Regions from separate parts of the Rhizobium sp. 01T444 genome, predicted to be linked through region 2. Evidence: riboswitches for the same ligand, from Rfam matches in the RefSeq annotation. Region 2 holds a riboswitch; the other holds the start of a gene.
The links. A riboswitch is a leader RNA that binds a small molecule or an ion and turns the genes downstream of it on or off. The one in region 2 is predicted to bind ZMP and ZTP.

Region 1: linked by a shared signal. The riboswitch ahead of AC1DTN_RS11135 (bifunctional folylpolyglutamate synthase/dihydrofolate synthase) and the one ahead of AC1DTN_RS15545 (LysE family translocator) in region 2 are both predicted to bind ZMP and ZTP.

What each region holds. Positions count from the first base shown of each region.
Region 1 is NZ_JBFTPD010000005.1:220,805-226,776, forward strand. Features, by position in the region: gene AC1DTN_RS11125 (MerR family transcriptional regulator) at 1-299, shown strand, start outside; gene AC1DTN_RS11130 (ATP-dependent DNA helicase) at 368-1,495, opposite strand; gene AC1DTN_RS11135 (bifunctional folylpolyglutamate synthase/dihydrofolate synthase) at 1,555-2,880, opposite strand; ZMP/ZTP riboswitch at 2,901-2,981, opposite strand; gene AC1DTN_RS11140 (diguanylate cyclase domain-containing protein) at 3,154-4,185, shown strand; gene AC1DTN_RS11145 (COG4315 family predicted lipoprotein) at 4,277-4,657, shown strand; gene AC1DTN_RS11150 (RNA polymerase sigma factor) at 4,668-5,183, shown strand; gene AC1DTN_RS11155 (anti-sigma factor family protein) at 5,180-5,962, shown strand.
Region 2 is NZ_JBFTPD010000010.1:13,305-26,071, forward strand. Features, by position in the region: gene AC1DTN_RS15535 (leucyl aminopeptidase family protein) at 1-150, opposite strand, end outside; gene AC1DTN_RS15540 (tetratricopeptide repeat protein) at 288-1,121, shown strand; gene AC1DTN_RS15545 (LysE family translocator) at 1,123-1,755, opposite strand; ZMP/ZTP riboswitch at 1,830-1,909, opposite strand; gene AC1DTN_RS15550 (type II secretion system F family protein) at 1,942-2,925, opposite strand; gene AC1DTN_RS15555 (type II secretion system F family protein) at 2,941-3,948, opposite strand; gene AC1DTN_RS15560 (CpaF family protein) at 3,950-5,434, opposite strand; gene AC1DTN_RS15565 (CpaE/TadZ family protein) at 5,458-6,735, opposite strand; gene AC1DTN_RS15570 (CpaD family pilus assembly protein) at 6,753-7,505, opposite strand; gene AC1DTN_RS15575 (type II and III secretion system protein family protein) at 7,502-9,013, opposite strand; gene cpaB (Flp pilus assembly protein CpaB) at 9,019-9,834, opposite strand; gene AC1DTN_RS15585 (A24 family peptidase) at 9,945-10,457, opposite strand; gene AC1DTN_RS15590 (Flp family type IVb pilin) at 10,564-10,740, opposite strand; gene AC1DTN_RS15595 (pilus assembly protein N-terminal domain-containing protein) at 11,132-11,533, shown strand; gene AC1DTN_RS15600 (TadE/TadG family type IV pilus assembly protein) at 11,646-12,275, shown strand; gene AC1DTN_RS15605 (TadE/TadG family type IV pilus assembly protein) at 12,275-12,767, shown strand, end outside.

The DNA of each region.
Region 1 (5,972 bases), on a different contig from region 2:
CCGAAATGTCGACTTTGCACCGGCAGCTGCAGCAGGTGAGCGACCTTCTCGATTACGACAGCAGCCTCGACCTGCCGCCGATCAACGACAACAGGGATCCGGCAAGCCTGACCGATCAGGAGCGCCAATGCCTGGAGCTGATGGCCGAGGGATATTCGACGCAGCGCATCGCCCGCGCCCTCGACCTCAGGCATGAGGAAACGCGCGCGCTGGAAGCCGATATCATCATGAAATTCCAAGCCAACAACCGCTTTCAGGCGATCGCCAAGGCGGTTCTCCTCGGCATCGTGCAGGCCTGATCACTTGGCAGCGGCCGCCACCGCATCCCTGTAGGAGCACAAACGCCAGTTTCCAGCGGACGCCAATCTTAGCGAACGATTGTCAGCGTCTCTGCTGCGCGCGTAATCGCGGTGTAAAGCCAGCGCTCGCGCGTATCGCGAAAGGCCCAGCTTTCGTCGAACAATACGACATTGTTCCACTGCGAACCCTGCGCCTTGTGCACCGTCAGCGCATAGCCGTAATCGAACTCGTCATAGCGCTTGCGTGTGTTCCAGGGGATCTCGCCTTCCACATTCTCGAAGGCTTGCTTCAGAAGCTTGATCTTCGCAGCCCCACGATCCATATCGTCATCTTCGGGGCGGACCAGCAGGTTGATGCCGGGCTTGGTCGTTTCCTTGGATGAGGTCATGACCTGCCAGAGCGAGCCATTCAGCAGGCCCTTGGCCGGGTCGTTGCGCAGGCAGACCAGCTTGTCGCCGGTCTGCGGATGTTCGGTCGTAAAACCCTTGAGCTCCCGCAAACGCTGGTTATAGCGCCGCCGCGTCTTGTTTGTGCCGACGAGCACCTGATCGGCATCCATGACCAGCGGCTGCGTCACCTCATTCTTCGAGATCACCTGCGCCTTGCCATAGTCGCCATACATGATCTCGTTGCCCTCACGCACCTGCATGGCAAGCTTGATGATCGGATTGTCGCGCGCCTGCCGATGAATATCGGTCAGCAGGTAGTCTGGGTCCTGATTGGTGAAGTAGCCGCCGCCGGTGACCGGCGGCAGCTGGCCGGGATCGCCGAGCACAAGGATCGGCGTGCCGAAGCTCATCAGGTCCTTGCCGAGCGCCTCGTCCACCATCGAGCACTCGTCGACGATGATCAGTGCCGCCTTGGCGACCGGGCTCTGGCGGTTGATGGAAAACATCGGCGCAATCGATGTCTTGCCGGTTTCCTCGTCGGCAATCTCTTCCTCGCCGCGCGGCCGGTAGATCAGCGAATGGATGGTCTTGGCATTCGACGCCCCGCGCGAGCGCAGCACCTGTGCCGCCTTGCCGGTGAAGGCGGCAAACAGTACGTCGCCATCGACATGCTCGGCAAAATGCTTGGCAAGCGTCGTCTTGCCCGTGCCGGCATAGCCGAACAGACGGAAGAGCGGCGACCTGCCCTCCTTCAGCCAGTTCGAAACGGCTTTCAGGGCTTCATCCTGTTGTGGGGCGAATTGCATGGAAGCGACTTGGCAGGATTCGCCCGGCATAGGCAAGGCGGAATTTTCCTTGAAGCGACCTAGCTCTTCGCAGCCTCGCTGATGACCCGCTCGCGCAGCAAGCCAACGAGATAGAGCGATCCCGTCAGGATCACCCAGGCGCCGGAGGCCGCTGCCCGTTCGAGCGCCTTTTCATAGGCTGTTTGCGGATCGTCGATCACCTCACTCGCGAGACCGATCTGACCGGCAAGCGTCTGTAATTCGGCAGGAGAGCGGAAACGATTGGAAACCGAGGTGAAGATCGGCGAGACGCCGTAGCGGCCCATCACCTCGAGAAGCCCGGCGGCATCCTTGTCTGCCGCGATCGCCACGACAGCAATGCCCGGCCCGACAAATCCTTCCATGCCGGAGAGGTCGTCAAGCACTGCTTCGAGATTGAACGGCACATGTGCCCCGTCGAGCGCAACGGCAACACCTCTGCCCGCGACAGGCCCCGAAACAGACCCAGAGACAGGCACGATCAAACGCTCCAGCCGCCCCGGCAGCTGCGATTCCCGCTCGGCCTCTGCATCGATCAGCCATCCGCCGACCGCCTTGCCTTCGCGCGCCTTGATGCCGAGTTCGCCAAGTACATCGAGCGCGGCACCCGCGACAGCGACATTACGACCGGCAATCGTCGACGCTCCGGAAAAATCCGGACGGATGAGACGCGCATCGATCTCTGCTGCCCGCTTGGCAGCCACTGCTCCGGCTTCATCATCCGCATCGAGCGGCGTGACGACGGTCGAGCGCGGCTTGATGATGCCGGCCTTTTCGAAGGCAATGGCCGCCCGTGTCTTGCCCAATATCTCCGTATGCTCGAGGCCGATATTGGTGATGATGGAAACATCGCTGTCGACGATATTGGTTGAATCCAGCCGGCCACCGAGACCCGTCTCGATCACGGCCCATTGAACGCCCGCATCGCGGAAAATCAGGAAACCGGCCGCTGTCAGTATGTCGAACCATGTTGCAGCTTCCGCCGCCGTCCCTTCCGCCCTTGCGGCCTTGAGAGCATCGAGCCCCAGGAAGAGCGCCTCGGCGAGCACAGCCTCTTCGACCGGTTGGCCATTCAGGCTGACACGCTCGGAAATATGCTCCACATGCGGCGAGGCATAACGCCCGACGGAAATGCCGGCATGGCGCAAGCCTGCTTCGAGTAGCGCCGAAGTCGAACTCTTGCCCTTGGTGCCCGCCACATGGATCGAGCGGAAGGCGCGGTGCGGATCGCCTAGACGGGCGGAGAGATCGAGGATCGGCTCCAGTCCGACGCGCATTTCGCCGCGTGGACGCTGTTCCCAGTTGGTGAGCTGATCAAGTTGCGAAAGGGCTTCGATAAGGCGGGGATTTTCTATCTGCATGGGCATGGCACAGGTTACAGGGGTTATTTTGGTGCCCAGGCGAGCGGCATCGGCAGCCTGCGCTTCCCGATGGTTCCCCATCTGTCTCGCCAGTCACGCAGGCGGGCCGACACTAGAACCTTTCCGTTGCCCTGCCTAGCCTCGCAAGCGTCATCAGCACGGCTCGCCGCGACGCCGCCTGCGGCAACTGCCAGTTAACGCTGGTGAATTTTAGCTCTTGCGGAGATTGGCAAGAGCGCCACTTTAGCTCCTGTCTATGACAAAGAGGCGGAGATTCGAATGGGACAGACTGTCCGAATTCCAGTTAACGAACCGCAGAGACTGCTTGCCGTGCGCTCGCTGAGCGCCATCAGCAGCAGCCCGACGCCGGAGCTTGCAGCACTTGCCGAGCTCGCCAAGAATGCATTCGCAATGCCCTATGCCGCCGTCAACATCGTCGACGAGGACTGGCTGCGCATCGCCGGCGAAGCGGGCATGCAGCTTTCGGAATGCCCGCGCGACCTTTCCTTCTGCACCCGTGTCGTCTTTGCCAACGACATGGTCGTCGTTCCCGATCTGGAACAGGATGCGGAGCTCAATGCCGCGCCCTATGTGACAGGCCCACCGCATTTCCGTTTTTATGCCGGCGCACCGCTGGAACTGGAAAACGAACTGGTCGTCGGCGCCTTCTGCATTCTCGATCAGAAGCCGCGCCTCTTCACCGAAAAAGAGGCGGCCAATCTTCGCCGTTTCGCTCGTGTCGCGAGGGCGCTTCTGCGGCTGCAGAAGGCGAATTTCGTCATGGGCCTTGCCGAAAGCAGCCTGCGCACTGCGGCCATGACCGATCCGCTGACCGGCTTCCTCAACCGCGCCGCACTCGATGCCATCGTCGACCGCGCGCTGGAATCAGCCCTTGCCTCCGGTCAGACCTTCGGCGCCCTTTATCTCGACATGGACGGCTTCAAGTCGATCAACGATACGCTCGGCCACCATATCGGCGACGAGGTGCTGCGCGAGGCGGCAAACCGCATCCGTTCGGTCATCCGCTCCGGCGACATCGTCGTGCGCATGGGCGGCGACGAATTTGCGATCTTCGTACCGAACCCGCCGAACACCGAAGCGCTGGTCTCCGTCTCCGAACGCCTGCTCTCGGCCTTCCGCAGCCCCTTCACCATCGAGGGGAATACGATCCTCGCCCGCCTGAGCATCGGTGCCGCACTCGCCCCGCAAGGTGGCCGCCGCCGCCGCGAACTGCTGCGCAACGTCGATGGCGCCCTCTATAGCGCCAAGGCTGCCGGACGGGACTGCTATGTGGTTTTCAATCCGAACTGACGTTTGAAAGAGAAACGGGAATAAAACGGACGCCTGCCGTGTCTCATCTCCGGTATCGCAAAAATGTGTGCCCAACCCGAGGAGAGAGACCATGAAGTCCGTGAAATTCCTGTCCGTGCTGGCAGTCGTTGCTGCCACCGCCACTGCAGCGTTCGCCGCCCCCGCGGTCACCACCGTCGAAACGACCAAGGGCAAGGTTCTTGCCGGTGAAAAGGGCATGACGCTCTACACCTACAAGAAGGACGAAAAGGGCGTCACGAATTGCTACGACAAGTGCGCCACCAACTGGCCGCCCTTCCTTGCTCCTAGCGACGCCAAGGCCGATGGTGCATACTCACTCGTTGAACGTAAGGATGGAAAGAAGCAGTGGGCCAAGGACGGCATGCCACTCTATTACTGGGTGAAGGACACCAAGTCCGGCGACATCACCGGCGACGGCGTAGGCGGCTCCTGGGATCTTGCCAAGCCCTGATGAGGCCAGCGTGAAGCCCCCCTCACCCGATACGTTCGAGGGCCAGATCCTGGCCCTCCTTCCCTCGCTCCGGCGCTATTCCCGCAGCCTCACCCGCTCGGATGTCGAAGGCGAGGATCTGCTTCAGGATTGCGTGGAAAAGGTTCTGGCCCGGCGCGGCCAGTGGCGCGGCATCAACCTGCGCGGCTGGGTCCTGACGACGATGACCAACCTCTATCGCAACACCCGCCGCGCCAGCCCCCGCGACCGGCTGATCGAGCTCGACGCCGTCGAAGAACTTGCCGGTCCTGATGCCCAGGCCGATCCGTTGGAGCGCCTGCGGCTGGAACAGGCTCTCGACAGTCTGTCGGAAGACTACCGCGCCGTCCTGATGCTCGTCGTCATCGAAGGCTACAGCTATCATGAAGTGGCAACCATGCTGGACATCCCGATCGGCACCGTCATGTCGCGCCTGTCGCGCGCACGCCAGCGCATGAGCGACCATATGAAAGCCGATAATGTGATTACGCTTCGGAGACCGAAATGAACGAGACCAACCCCACCGTGACCGAAGCGGACCTGCACGCCTTTGCCGACGGGCAATTGCCGGAGGCCGCCCGCGCCCGCGTGGAAGCCTACCTCGCCGAAAACCCCGAGGAAGCCGCCATGGTCGCCGGCTGGCAGGCGCAGAATGCCGGCATCAAGTCCCTGTTTTCAGGCTATGAGAAGAGCCGCGACACCGATCTCCGGATGGTGGCACCGGCTGACACTGCCTCCCCCTGGAAGACACGCTCTGCCCTTGCCGCTGCCGCCGTCATGCTCTTCGCGCTTGGCGCCGTCAGCGATCGCTTCATCCCGCCGCTCTTCCAACGCCCGCCGCTGCAGTTGGCCGAATCCGAGACCTTGCCGAAGCAGGCCGAAACCGCCTTCCTCGTCTATGCCGGCGAAGTGCGCCACCCGGTCGAAGTCTTCGCCAATGAGGAAGCGCATCTGGCGACCTGGCTCGGCAAGCGGCTGGCAATCCCCGATCTCAAGGTGCCGGACCTGAAATCCCTCGGCTTCCACCTTGTCGGCGGCCGCCTGCTGCCTGTCGATAACAGGCCGGGCGCCATGTTCATGTACGAGGACCAGGGCGGCGAACGCCTCACCGTCATCGTCGGCCGCAACAAGGAAAACAGGACGACAAGCTTCCGCTTCGCCTCTGCCAAGGATGTCGAGACCTTTTACTGGATCGACGGTGAACTCGGCTATGCGGTAACGGGCGAAATCTCCCGCGACATGCTGCGCAAGGTGGCCGAAGAATGTTACCGGCAGTTCCCGTCATAAAAGGGGAACT
Region 2 (12,767 bases):
CTTGTAGCCGGCCTTGCCGGCCCAATCGAGCGCGATCGGATCGATCGTGCCGGTTTCGATATGGGCGGGCGTGACGGCGAAGATGGGCAGCGTCGACCCACCCTTGGTGTTGAAAGGCGTGGGTCTTTCGATGAATTGGAAGGGGGCCATGATTGTCCTTAGCGGCGGGGCAGAATCATTTCTTAACTGTATGTTAGGGTTAACAGACTATTGCTGGAGCGAAGATTGCGTCAAACCTTTCCCTGTTCCGTTTCGAGGTCAGGCGCCGATTTATTCAGGAACGCGCAATGCCCTTCTCGGCCTCTACCCCTTTTAAGAAGCGTGTTTTTCAGGGAACCGTGGCTCTTCTCGCCATGCTCGCCCTCGGCGGCTGCTCGACAACATCAAAGGATCGGATGACAACCGGTTCGATCCCGAAACTCGACAGGCCAGTCGAGCAGATGGATGCCAACGAATTGCGGGCCGCCATCGACCGCGTCGGCCAGGCCTATGAGAAGAACCCGCGCGATCCCGTCAACGGCGTAAACTACGCCAATCTGTTGCGCATGAACGGACGCGACGCGCAAGCGCTCGCCGTCATGCAGCAGGTTGCCATCGCCAATCCCGCTGACCGCAACGTGCTTGCCGCCTATGGCAAGGCGCAGGCCGCCGCGGGGCAGCTTCAGCAGGCGCTGGATACGATCGGCAGGGCACAGACACCCGATCGGCCCGACTGGCGGCTGATCTCGGCGGAAGGCGCGATCCTCGATCAGATGGGCAAGCCAAGCGACGCGCGCCAGCGTTACCGCGATGCGCTCGATATTCAGCCAAATGAGCCATCGATCCTTTCCAACCTCGGCATGTCCTATCTTCTGACGGGCGATCTGCGCACGGCGGAAACCTATCTTCGCTCGGCGGCAGGCCAGCCTTCTGCCGACAGTCGCGTGCGCCAGAACCTTGCCCTCGTCGTCGGCCTGCAGGGCAGATTCCCCGAGGCCGAGCAGATTGCGCGGCGCGAGCTTTCGCCGCAGCAGGCCGATGCTAATGTCGCCTATCTCCGCGGCATGCTTTCCCAGCAGAACTCCTGGCAGAAGCTCGCGGCAAAAGACACGACGTCGCCTGCTGCCGCCAACACCAACTGACCTATTTGCTGCTCAGTCCCGAGAGGATGAGACGCAGGCCGAGGCCGGCCATGACAGCGCCTGCCGCCCTGTCGATCCAGACCTTGGCGGCGATATAGAGCTTTCGCGGATGATGGGCCGAGAAGGCAAATGCCACAATCGCATACCATCCCGCCTCCACCAGGAAGACGCCCACTGGCAGCGCCAGCAAAAGCTCCGCCGGCACGGTTTTGGGCAGCAGTGCTGCAAAGATGCTGGCGTAGACAACGATCGTCTTCGGATTGCTCAACTGCGTCAGCAGAGCAGCCGTAAAACTGCGTGCCGGCACGCTTTTACCGGCGACATCGCCCGACAATACAAGCGGCTCGCTCGCTCCCTTCCAGATCGCGAAGGCGATATAGAGCAGGTAGGCTCCGCCAGCGATCTTCAACACCAGATAGAACCACTCGAATTGTGAAAGCAGCGCCGTCAAGCCGGCAAGCGCAAGGATGGCAAAGGTCACGCCGCCGATGCCCATGCCGAGTGCAGCGGCAAGCCCGTCAAAGCGGGAACGGGAAATGGCAATGCGCGAGACGACGACGAAACTCGGGCCGGGGCTCATGGCGCCGATCATCAAAGCGCTGATGATGCTGATAAAGATGCCCAGAGAGGACATGGCAAAACTCCATTTTTCACACAATTCCGGACTCAAAACCGCTGTATAGTTTTGCCGGTATTGCTCACGTGATCAAGGGTTGCCGAGGCGGGCGGCGCGAAGTTCCGCGCTTACCGATGGGTCGCCATCCGTTTCGCCAGTCACGCGGAAAAGCAGGGTCGTCGGATCTTTTGACGGCGACAAGCGTCAGAACCGGTCGGCAACCTGGATGCCGGCAGGACCAAGGATGACGGCGACCAATACCGGCAGGAAGAAGAGGATCATCGGAACGGTCAGCTTCGGCGGCAGGGCAGCAGCCTTCTTTTCCGCCTCGTTCATACGTTCGTCGCGGCCTTCCTGCGCAAGCACGCGCAGCGCCGTCGCAACCGGCGTGCCGTAACGGTCCGCCTGCATCAGTGCCTGGGTGACCGAACGAACGAGATCAATCTGGGTGCGAGTTGCGAGATTCTCGAGCGCGACGCGGCGATCCGGCAGGAAGGAGAGCTCAGCGGTCGTCAGCACCATTTCTTCGGCAAGCGGAGGCGATTGTTCGCCGAGCTCTTCGGAGACGCGACGCATTGCCGCTTCGATGGAAATGCCCGATTCCACGCAAATCAGCATCATGTCCAGCGCGTCCGGCCAGGCGCGCTTGATGGATAGCTGACGCTTGCCCATACGGTTGGAGATATAGATGTTCGGTGCATAGAAGCCGATATAGGCGATACCGATGACGATGAAGACTCGTATCGGCAGGCCCTTGTCGGCAAGATTGCCGAGGCCGAACATCCAGAATGCGGCAACGGCCAGGAAGAGAAACGGCAGAAGAAAGCGCGCAACGAGGAAGGTATTCAGCGCATTTTCCGAGCGCAGACCAGCCGCGCGCAACTTGTTCATCGTGTTGTCGTCGACAAGCGCCTTGCGCAGGTTGAAACGCTCGACGATCTGGCGGACGGATCGATTGTTCTGGTTTCTGAGCGTGGCCTTGCTGCCGACATCGGCATTCAGACGGGCGCGCTCGCGGGCGCGGATCTGCTCGCGCTCGGTCGAGACGGCCTTCATGCGCTTGTTGAGATCACCGCGCTCGAAAAAAGGAACGGCAAGCGTGTAGAAGGTGGCGAAGACGGCGATGGCGACGAGCACCGCCACGATCATGGCGGGATCGGTCAATGTTGCGGCGAGTTCCTGCGACATGCTGCTTTGCTCCCGCTAGATATCGAAGTTGATCATGTTGCGCATCACGAAGATGCCGATCGACATCCAGACCGCCGAAAAGCCCATGATGAAGTGGCCGCGCGGATCGGTGAACAGGATCATCATGTATTGCGGCGACGTCAGGTAGACGAGCGTGGCAACGATGAATGGAAGGGCGCCGATGATGACGGCAGATGCCTTGGCTTCCATCGACAGCGCCTTTACCTTGGCCTTCATCTTCTTGCGGTCGCGCAACACCTTGGAGAGATTGCCGATCGCTTCCGACAGGTTGCCGCCGGCCTGCGACTGGATGGCGATGACGATCGCGAAGAAATTGACTTCCTGCAACGGCATCTGATTGGTCATGCGGGCGCAGGCTTCGGGTACGCTGAGTCCGACCTGCTGCGATTCGACGATACGCCGGAATTCGCCCTTGACGGGCTCGACCCCCTCGGTCGCAACGAGGCGGATCGCATCGTTCAGCGGGAGGCCGGAGCGGATGGAGCGGACGATGACGTCGAGCGCATTCGGAAATTCATCGAGGAACTTGTTCTGCCGGCGCGAGACGAGGAAGCCCACCACCCAGCGCGGCAGACCAAGCCCTGCGACCACGGGCACGCCAAGCATGATCGGTGTCGATGCGCCGGCGATGAAAAGCACGACCAGCAGCACAAATGCGAAGAGCGCGCTGAAAAGATAGAAGCGGGCGGGCGTGATCGGCAGTCCCGCCTGCACCAGGCGGGATTTCAGCGACAGTGTCTTCTTGGTCTTTTCGTGCTGCCGCTTTTCGAGATCCTTCAGGTTGTCCTGCACCGATTTGCGGCGCTTCGACAGTTCCTGCACACGGTCGCGGGCGGCCTTGACCTTGGTGCGATCGAGTTCGGCCGATTTGACGCGGTTGATGCGGCTTGCCGATTTCTTGTCGCTCTCGATACGCGAGAACAATATGGCATAGCTCACCGCGGCCGCCGCAACGGCTGCGAGAACGACAATTGCCAGCACTGTCGGATCGATGCCAAACATCTCAATCCTTCGATTTCGATTCCATCTCGTCGAGCGCGGCGGCGAGGCGTTTTTCTTCGTTGTAATAGCGGGCGCGATCCCAGAAATGCGGCTTGCCGATACCGGCGGACATATGGCGGCCAATCAGACGGCCGCTGGCGTCCTCGCCTTCGATCTCGTAGCGCATCAGGTCCTGAGTGATGATGACGTCACCTTCCATGCCGATCACCTCGGTGATCTGGGTGATGCGACGCGAACCGTCACGCAGGCGCTGCGCCTGGATGATGACGTCGATCGAGGAGGAGATGATCTCGCGCACGGTCTTTGCCGGCAAGGTGAAGCCGCCCATGGCGATCATCGATTCCATACGGCTCAGGCATTCGCGTGGGTTGTTGGCGTGGATCGTGCCCATGGAGCCGTCGTGGCCGGTGTTCATGGCCTGCAGAAGGTCGAAAACCTCAGGTCCGCGCACTTCGCCGACGATGATGCGTTCGGGGCGCATACGCAGGCAGTTCTTGACGAGGTCGCGCATGGTGATTTCGCCCTCGCCTTCGATGTTCGGCGGGCGAGTTTCCAGGCGCACCACATGCGGCTGCTGGAGCTGCAGTTCGGCCGTATCCTCGCAGGTGATAACGCGCTCGTCGCGGTCGATGTAGTTCGTCAGGCAGTTCAGAAGCGTGGTCTTGCCGGAACCCGTACCGCCGGAGATGATGACGTTGCAGCGAACGCGGCCGATGATCTGCAGGATGGTCGCGCCTTCCGGCGTGATGGCGCCGAAGCGCACCAGCTGATCAAGCGTCAGCTTGTCCTTCTTGAATTTGCGGATGGTGAGTGCCGGGCCATCGATGGAAAGCGGTGGCGCGATGACGTTGACACGCGAGCCGTCAGGCAGGCGCGCGTCGCAGATCGGGCTCGATTCATCGACGCGGCGGCCGACCTGGCTGACGATGCGCTGGCAGATCGACAGAAGCTGCGAATTGTCGCGGAAGCGGATTTCGGATTCGATCGTCTTGCCGCCGACTTCGATGAAGGTCTGGCCAGCACCATTGACCATGATATCGGCAATGTCGTCGCGCGCCAGCAGCGGCTCCAGCGGACCATAACCCAGCACGTCATTGCAGATATCCTCGAGCAGTTCCTCCTGCTCGGAGATCGACATCGCGAAATTCTTGATGGTGATGATATCGTTGACGATATCGCGGATTTCCTCGCGCGCGCTTTCGCCGTCCAGCTTGGAAAGCTGCGAGAGGTCAATCGTATCGATCAGCGCGGAAAAGACCTGCGCCTTGGTATCGTAATATTCGTCTGTCCGGGCCGGGCGCTTACGCTGCGGCGTCTGCATCGGCGGCGGTGCCACCTGCTGGCGGACAGGCTCACGCGACGGTTCGACGAGCACTGCGGGACCGGATGGGGCTGCCGGGGCGGCAGCCGGCATCGGCGGCGGCGGAGCGGCGACACCGCCGGCACCGGCCTTTCCGAAACCTTCATTTCCGCGTTTTCCGAACATTGATCCGATCCAATTCTACTCGTTCACTTACGCTTCAGAAGGCCGAGAAGGCCGCCCTTCCTGGATTTCTTGATTGCCACGCGACCCGTGACGATGTGCGAGATCTGCGAAAAAGTCTCCGCCGTCGGCGACTTCGGATCGACCTCCGAAATCATCCGGCCACTGTTGGCGGCGTTTCCGAAGAGGCCGATATCGAAGGGAATGATGGCAATCGGTTCGACTTCCAGCGGCTCGCAGAAATCGGAAACCGAGATTTCCGGCCGCTTCGGCATACCGACCTGATTGAGAATGAGATGCGGTACCTTGTCGTTCGGGCGTATCTTGCGGAGCGCATCGAGCATGTTCTTGGTGTTGCGCAGGTTGGCGAGATCGGGAACCGCGCAGATAACCACTTCGTCGGCGCTTGAGAGTACCGTACGGGTCCAGTCCGACCAGGCATGCGGAACGTCGAGCACCGTTACGGGCGCGCTGCGCTGCAGCACATCCATGACAGGCTGGAAGGCCTGGCCCTCGAAATCATAGGCACGGTCGAGAAGCGAGGGGGCGGCCAGCAGCGAAAGATGCTCCGAGCATTTGGTCAGCAGGCGGTCGAGGAAAACCTCGTCAAGCCGCTCCGGCGCAAAGACGGCCTCGGCAATGCCCTGCGCCGGATCCTGATCGAAATCGATGTTCGCCGTGCCATAGGGCAGGTCGAGATCGGCCAGGATCGTTTCGGTCGAGAACAGGTTCGAGATGCCGAAGGCGCAATTATGAGCGATGGTCGATGCGCCGACCCCGCCCTTGGCGCCGATGAAGGCGATGCTGCGGCCAAGCGGCTCGGCTTCCGGATCGACGAAGATCGTCGCCATTGCGCCCATGATATCGGGCATGGCGACGGGTTGGACCATATATTCGGAAATGCCGTTGCGGATCAGATCGCGGTAGAGACCGATATCATTGTAGTAGCCGACGATGATGACCTTGGTCGAGGGATCGCAGACGGCAGCGAGCGGAGCCAGTTCGGCGAGCAGGCCGGCGGAGTTCGCCCTGGTCTCGATGATGATCAGGTTCGGCGTCGGAGCGCCTGAGAACATGTTTGCAGCAGCAGCCGTGCCGCCGCTGGTGATGCGCAGACTGACTTTCGACATGCGCCGGTCATTGGCGCAGCGCTCCATCACCCGCTGCAGTCCTTCGCTCTCGCAGAAGGCATGAACGGAGATGCGCGGCAGCGGCCGCATGTTTTCCAGTTCGCCCATGCGCATTGCCTCTTCGGCATGGCGGAGTTCGCTGTTATTCTTGATCTCGTAGTCGACGGTGCTCATCGTTCCATCCCGCCTGATCAGAAACCGGTCTGGCCGGAATCGACGTCCTCGATCGTGGACGTCGTCGTCCGGTATTCCTGGATCGCCTGATTGCGCCGCTCTGCGTCGATCGGGGTCATGCCGCGCGGAGCGACGAAATCTTCCGGATTGGCGACCTGGGCGGCGAGGTTGTTCTGCGAGGCACAGCCGAAATTGTAATAGTTCTGGTTCGTGAAGTCGGCCGTGATATCCTTCGGCCATTGGCCGCACTGGGTCGTTACCGCCGTTGTGCCGGTAAAGCTCAGCCGCAGCGGTGCAGCATCGAGGAGACCGGTTGCCGCATAGGACGTATTGATGATCTTGTTGCTGGCGATACCGCGCGAGGCAAGTTCGGCCCGGACCTGGCTGCGCAGGGCGCGGGCCGCTCCCGCATTCGGTGAACCTTCCGGAGACAGGATATAGACCGGGCCGGAGGCGCGCGACACATAGTTGGTTGCAAAGCCGCGGATCAGCTCACGCTGGGCAATCGTCAGGCGGCGATCGGTAGAGGCGACGGGAATGTCTACCGTCTGCTCGGCTTCCGTAACGACAATGGGATGGCGCTCCCGGTAGTCATCAGGGATGCCGCCCGTCGTCAGTTGGTCGCGCGGGCCGGCGCAGCCGGAAAGGATGGCAACGGCGAGCGAAGCAGCCACGAGCAGTGGTTTTGCGCCTCGGGACTGTCTCGTATTCGAAGGAGCCATCGCCTGATCTCTGTTCTTTTTCATCGGTCCAGACCGCGCTCCGCTCATTTGTAGATAAACCCGATGGAACCGTGGAACTGTGCATCGGCAACCGGCGCCTGGCGGCTGCCGTAAACCTTGTTGACGCGGTTCATGAAGAAGGCGGAGGCATCGTTTTCCGGACTGAAATTGTCATCCGGACGATTGAGCTGGTTGCGCGCCACCGGACGCACCAGATAGGGCGTTGCGATGATGACCAGCTCCGTTTCCTGGCGCTCAAATCCCTTCTGGCGGAAGAGCGTGCCGAGAAGCGGGATCTTCGAGACGCCAGGTGTGCCGTTCATCGTCTGGGAAATGTTGTCCCGAATGAGGCCTGCAAGAGCGATCGAACCGCCCGAAGGGAGTTCGACTGAAGTCTCTGCCGAGCGGCGCTGATAGGTGGGCGCGGTACCCGATACCGACGGCGCCGGCTCCGAGACGTTGGTCTTGATCTGCAGGCTGATGCGGCCGGAAGAAAGGACCACCGGCTTGAAAGCCAGATTGATACCGTAGTTATAGGGAACGACCGTGACGTTGCCTTGGTTGTCCGTCGTTGAATAAAGAACCTGACCGCCGGAATTGAAAGTCGCGGCCTGACCGGAGATCGCCGTCAACGTGGGTTCGGCCAGCGTGCGAACGACCTTGCCCTGTTCCAACGCATTCAGGTAGGTCGAAATATCGTATTTGCCGATCGAGTTCTTGAAGAGTGCGGCGAGGCCACCACCGACGACGGATGTGGCCGTATCCGCCGAGGGGCTGCCGAGCTGGGCGACCGTCATGCCCGAGGAATTGGTGACGAGATTGTCGAAGCCAAGCTGTTTCAGGACTTCACGGCGGACCTCCGCGATCGTGACCTTGAGCGTAACCTGGTCTTCGCCCTCGATCTTCAGGAGGTTAACGACCTGGGAGACCTGGCGGTTTTCGGCAAAGAGCGCAACCGCACTGTCACCGCCGCTACCCGAAGCGGTTTCCGTGCGCGTCGTGGCCTCGCCGCCCTTCAGGAATGCCTCGGCGAGCGATGCTGCCTGGGTTGCATCCTGCGGCGTGCGAACGGTACCCGTCAGCACGATATTATCAGAAACGATCTCGACTTTGATGGCGGAGTCGGGAATGAAGCGGCGCAGATTGGTCTCAAGACCGGAAACGTCGCGCTCGATCTCGATATCAAGGCTGACGACCTCCTCGCCGCTGGCGCCGAAAACGAAGATGTTGGTCTGTCCGACCTTCTTGCCAAAAAGATAGATGCGCCGCGACGTACGGGTCACGGCATCGGCCATGCTGGGATCGGAGACGAGAATGTCATGTGCGTCTTCCGGCAGGTCGACGACAACAGCCTTGTTGAGGCCGAGCTTCAGACGGCGATGTGCGCCGGGACCGCTTTGCGAAATGCGGATGAGGCTTTCCGAGCCGGCGTTGGCCTGCTTCACGTCGAAAGGCGCATGAAAGGAAAGCGGTGTAACGCCCGTCGCCGCCGTTGCCAGAGAAAGGCAGCCGGCCAGGAAAAGCCTGGTGCACTGTTTTGAGTTGCCCATCTGCATTTCCCTTACTCCGGCTTCACTGAGCTGGTGGCATCCGTGACGATGGAGCCGGACTTGATGACCTGGATGATTGCGCTGCCGTTATCGCCGCTCAGCAGATAATCTGCCGCACTGGTATCCTGCTCCTGCGCGTCGGCGACGGAGCGCAGGGCGAGCGAAAGGCGATCGGCCATCTGCTGGGCGACGGCCAGAACTTTGGTCTGGTCGGGGGTCAGCTCCAGCGTTGCTGTCGTGCCGACCGCGGCCTTGGTGCCGTCCTCCTTCTCCTCGATCTGCTGGTCGATGGCGAGAACGCGGACATTGCTGAGCACGGTTTCGGTTATGTATTTGTCCGTACCCTGCCCCTTGCGCACCATGATGACGTCAACGCGGTCATTGGGGAGGATGAAGCCGCCGGCGCCGGTCGCGACGGAGATTTCGGTCGCGACGGCGCGCTTGCCGGCGGGCAGCAACGAAGACAGGATACGACTGTTGGAATCGGCGAACTTCTCCGGACGGATCGGCTCTCCTTCGAAGACGGGCAAGCGCACGACGGCGCCCTGCAGATCCTTGATCGCATCCGGCCGGTCAGTCTCGGTAATGAAGCCCTGGACAACGCCGTTCTGAGGCCAGGCCATCCAGTGAACGGCCTTCTCATCCAGTCTCGCGCCGACAGGAAGATTGGCGCTGGAGACCAATACGTTGACGGTCGGCTCCTTCTCGATAACGGATTGAACCTTCGTCACGACACCGCCACTACCGGCCATGTTCATCGCAAGAAGACCGGCGAGGCCGGCTGCCACCACGGCGACAGCTAGAATAATAAGGCGGGCCGGTTTCATTGATCATTCCTTGGGGCACAACGCGTTCGCCCCGCAGAATGCTCAGGAATTGGTATAATTATGGTTAATGGAACGCTTACATTTTAAGTTAACGGCCGATTAAAATGCCGTCATTTCAGGCTTTCCAGCGCGGCAATGAAGAGCGGCGAGGATGGGAAGGCCAGGAAGCCGCCGATCGCAATGGCGATACCATAGGGAATTTTCTTGGCGAGCAGGAGCGAATTGGGAATGGGCAGGCCGATCGCCAATATCGTATTTGCCTGCGAGCGGATCAACAGGATTGCCAACGTCACCAGGCCGCCGATGACACTGACATAAACTAGAAAAGACAGCAGAGCGGGATCGTACCCGAACCAGATCGCGGCCGCGCTCAAGAGTTTCGCGTCTCCACCGCCCATCACATTCAGCGCAAAGAGGGCAAAACAAATGCCGAACACGATCGCGGCGCCAAGTGCGTGCATTCCGATTGCCGGAAGAGACAAGCCACTTAAAGGCGCCAACACTACGAATGAAAGCACCATTATCAACGATACCCTGTTCGGAATCGTCATCGTCAACAGATCGGATATGGCAGCAAAAGCAAGGCAGAGCGGAAAAACCAGAAGGATTGCGGCTACGATCATCCTCTCACCTGCCCAAGTTCTCATCTGCCTAAGACAAATAGGCTCACGGCGTTTCGCTCGTGAGCCTGACCTTTTCTAAACCAGAGCTGTGCTCCAGTAATAGTTATTACTTCACAGCGTCGTCCAGCTTGTTGCCCAGCTCGGCGAACGTAGAGTTCAGCTTGCCGCCGAGCGTAGTGGCACCAGCAACGAGGGCTACGGAAATCAGAGCGGCGATCAGGCCGTATTCGATTGCGGTCGCGCCGGATTCATCCTTCAGAAAACGGCTAAAAAGCTTGGTCATGGTTACTCCTAACTCCAGTTGATGTTCAGCACGTCCGCCAACTGTTGCCGTTGATCGGATGGCTGCAACCTAGCGAATGGCCGTTTCCATCGACTTAATGAAATGCATTAACAAGGTGTAAACGAGACAACCGACCCAGCCAGGGTAAGCAACTCCTTACCGCATTGCTTGCATTTCTAAGGAATTTCTGGAAGCAAGTGGAACAATAGCTTTCAAGCATCCAGAAATGGCACGAATTTTTGCTGCCCGTCGATTTCATGCCTCATCGAAGCGTACCGAAACAATCCCGGGCGTTTCACTCATGAACATGGCATGGAGAGCTTAAAGCTTCGTTCACCATTTTTTTCCATTCTATCTGCAATTAGCATTACGATCGTGAAAGAGGGCCAAAATGCCATCGAACGGCAAGACCGTTTTCTTTGCCTGGGTGATTTCGGCTCTTACGGCATCCGCGGCCTCCGCCCAGGAAGACATGCTGCGCGTCTATATGGATCACGCACGCGTCCTGAAACTCGACCGGCCGGTCAGCAAGGTCATCGTCGGCAATTCCAAGGTTGCCGATGCGACCGTCGCCGACTCCAAGACGATCGTGTTGACGGGCCGGAGCTTCGGCACGACCAATATCGTGCTGCTCGATGGCGACGGCAACGCCATTCTGGACGACCGCATTCTCGTCTCCATCGATGAAGGCAATACAGTGCGCGTCTATCGCCAGACGGAGCGCTCGGTTCTTTCCTGCACGCCCAATTGCGAGCAGCATTCACAGCAAGGTGAAGCGGCTTCCGGAAACTAGCTAATTACGCCCAGCTCACACCTGTTCGTTAAAATAGCTGCTCCGGCCTGAAACGGAAAATCAACGAACGCGCCTTAGTGTGGCGCCCGAAGAACATTTTCGGGGCCAGACCATGGCGATCAGTGAGCAGGAGACGGGCAAGGTGCGTGCGTCCCTCCGTTTATCCAGACTTCGCGCCCTGGCACGCTCGCGTGATGGCTCTGCCGCGATCGAATTCGCATTGCTGGCCATTCCCTATTTCATCATCATATTCGCCATCCTGGAAACCTTCATCGCCTTTGCGGCGGAACAACTCGTCTCGAGCGCCGTCGATACGATGAGCCGTCAGATGCGGACAGGGCAGATCACATTCGATTCCACCCGTACGACCTACAAGACACAGACACAGTTCCGGCAGGCTTTCTGCGACGAGATCTCGATCATCATCCGCTGCTCGGCGACGGAGGCGGCGACACCTGGCAAGCTCTATCTGGACGTGCGGAGCTTCACGACCTTTGCCTCGATCCCGACGACGATCCCCCGAGTGTCTTCAGATAAATATTCCGATCTAAAGATTTCAGACTTCAAGTTCACGCCCGGCGGCCCCGGTTCGATCAACATGGTGCGGGCCTATTACCGCTGGTCCATCATCGTCGATCTCGTCCGTCCTTATGTCACCGGCCTTCGCCCAGTCGGCAGTTCCATGCCGAGCGAATATCTGATCGTCGCCACGGTAGCCTTCCAGAACGAGCAGTATCCATGATGGCACGCCGCGGACCCCTGATCTGGCTGGCTTCGACGGCGCGGCGCTTTGTACGCGACCGGAAGGGCGTGGGCGCCATCGAGTTTGCGATCATCTTCCCGGTTCTGATCATGCTCTATCTCGGCGCATTCGAGATCACGCTCGGGCTCAACGTCAGCAAGCGCACGACACGTGCCGCCGGCTCGATCGCCGACATCATTACCCAGCAGCAGAGCGTCACCAAAAGCTCGCTCACAGATATCGCCAAAGCTGCCCCGGCGATCTTCGCGCCTTATGACAGTTCCGGTCTCTCATTGAAGGTCACGGCAATCCAGATCGACGGCAGCGCCAATCCCACGGTTCTTTGGTCCTGGGCCCCAAGCGGTGCAGCACCCTATGCCAAGAACAGCGCGGTTTCAGATGTGCCGACGGAAATGAAGAAAGCAAACAGCTTCCTTATCCGCACCGAGCTCAGCACGCCCTATACGCTGCTCGTCTTTGCTCCCAGCTTCT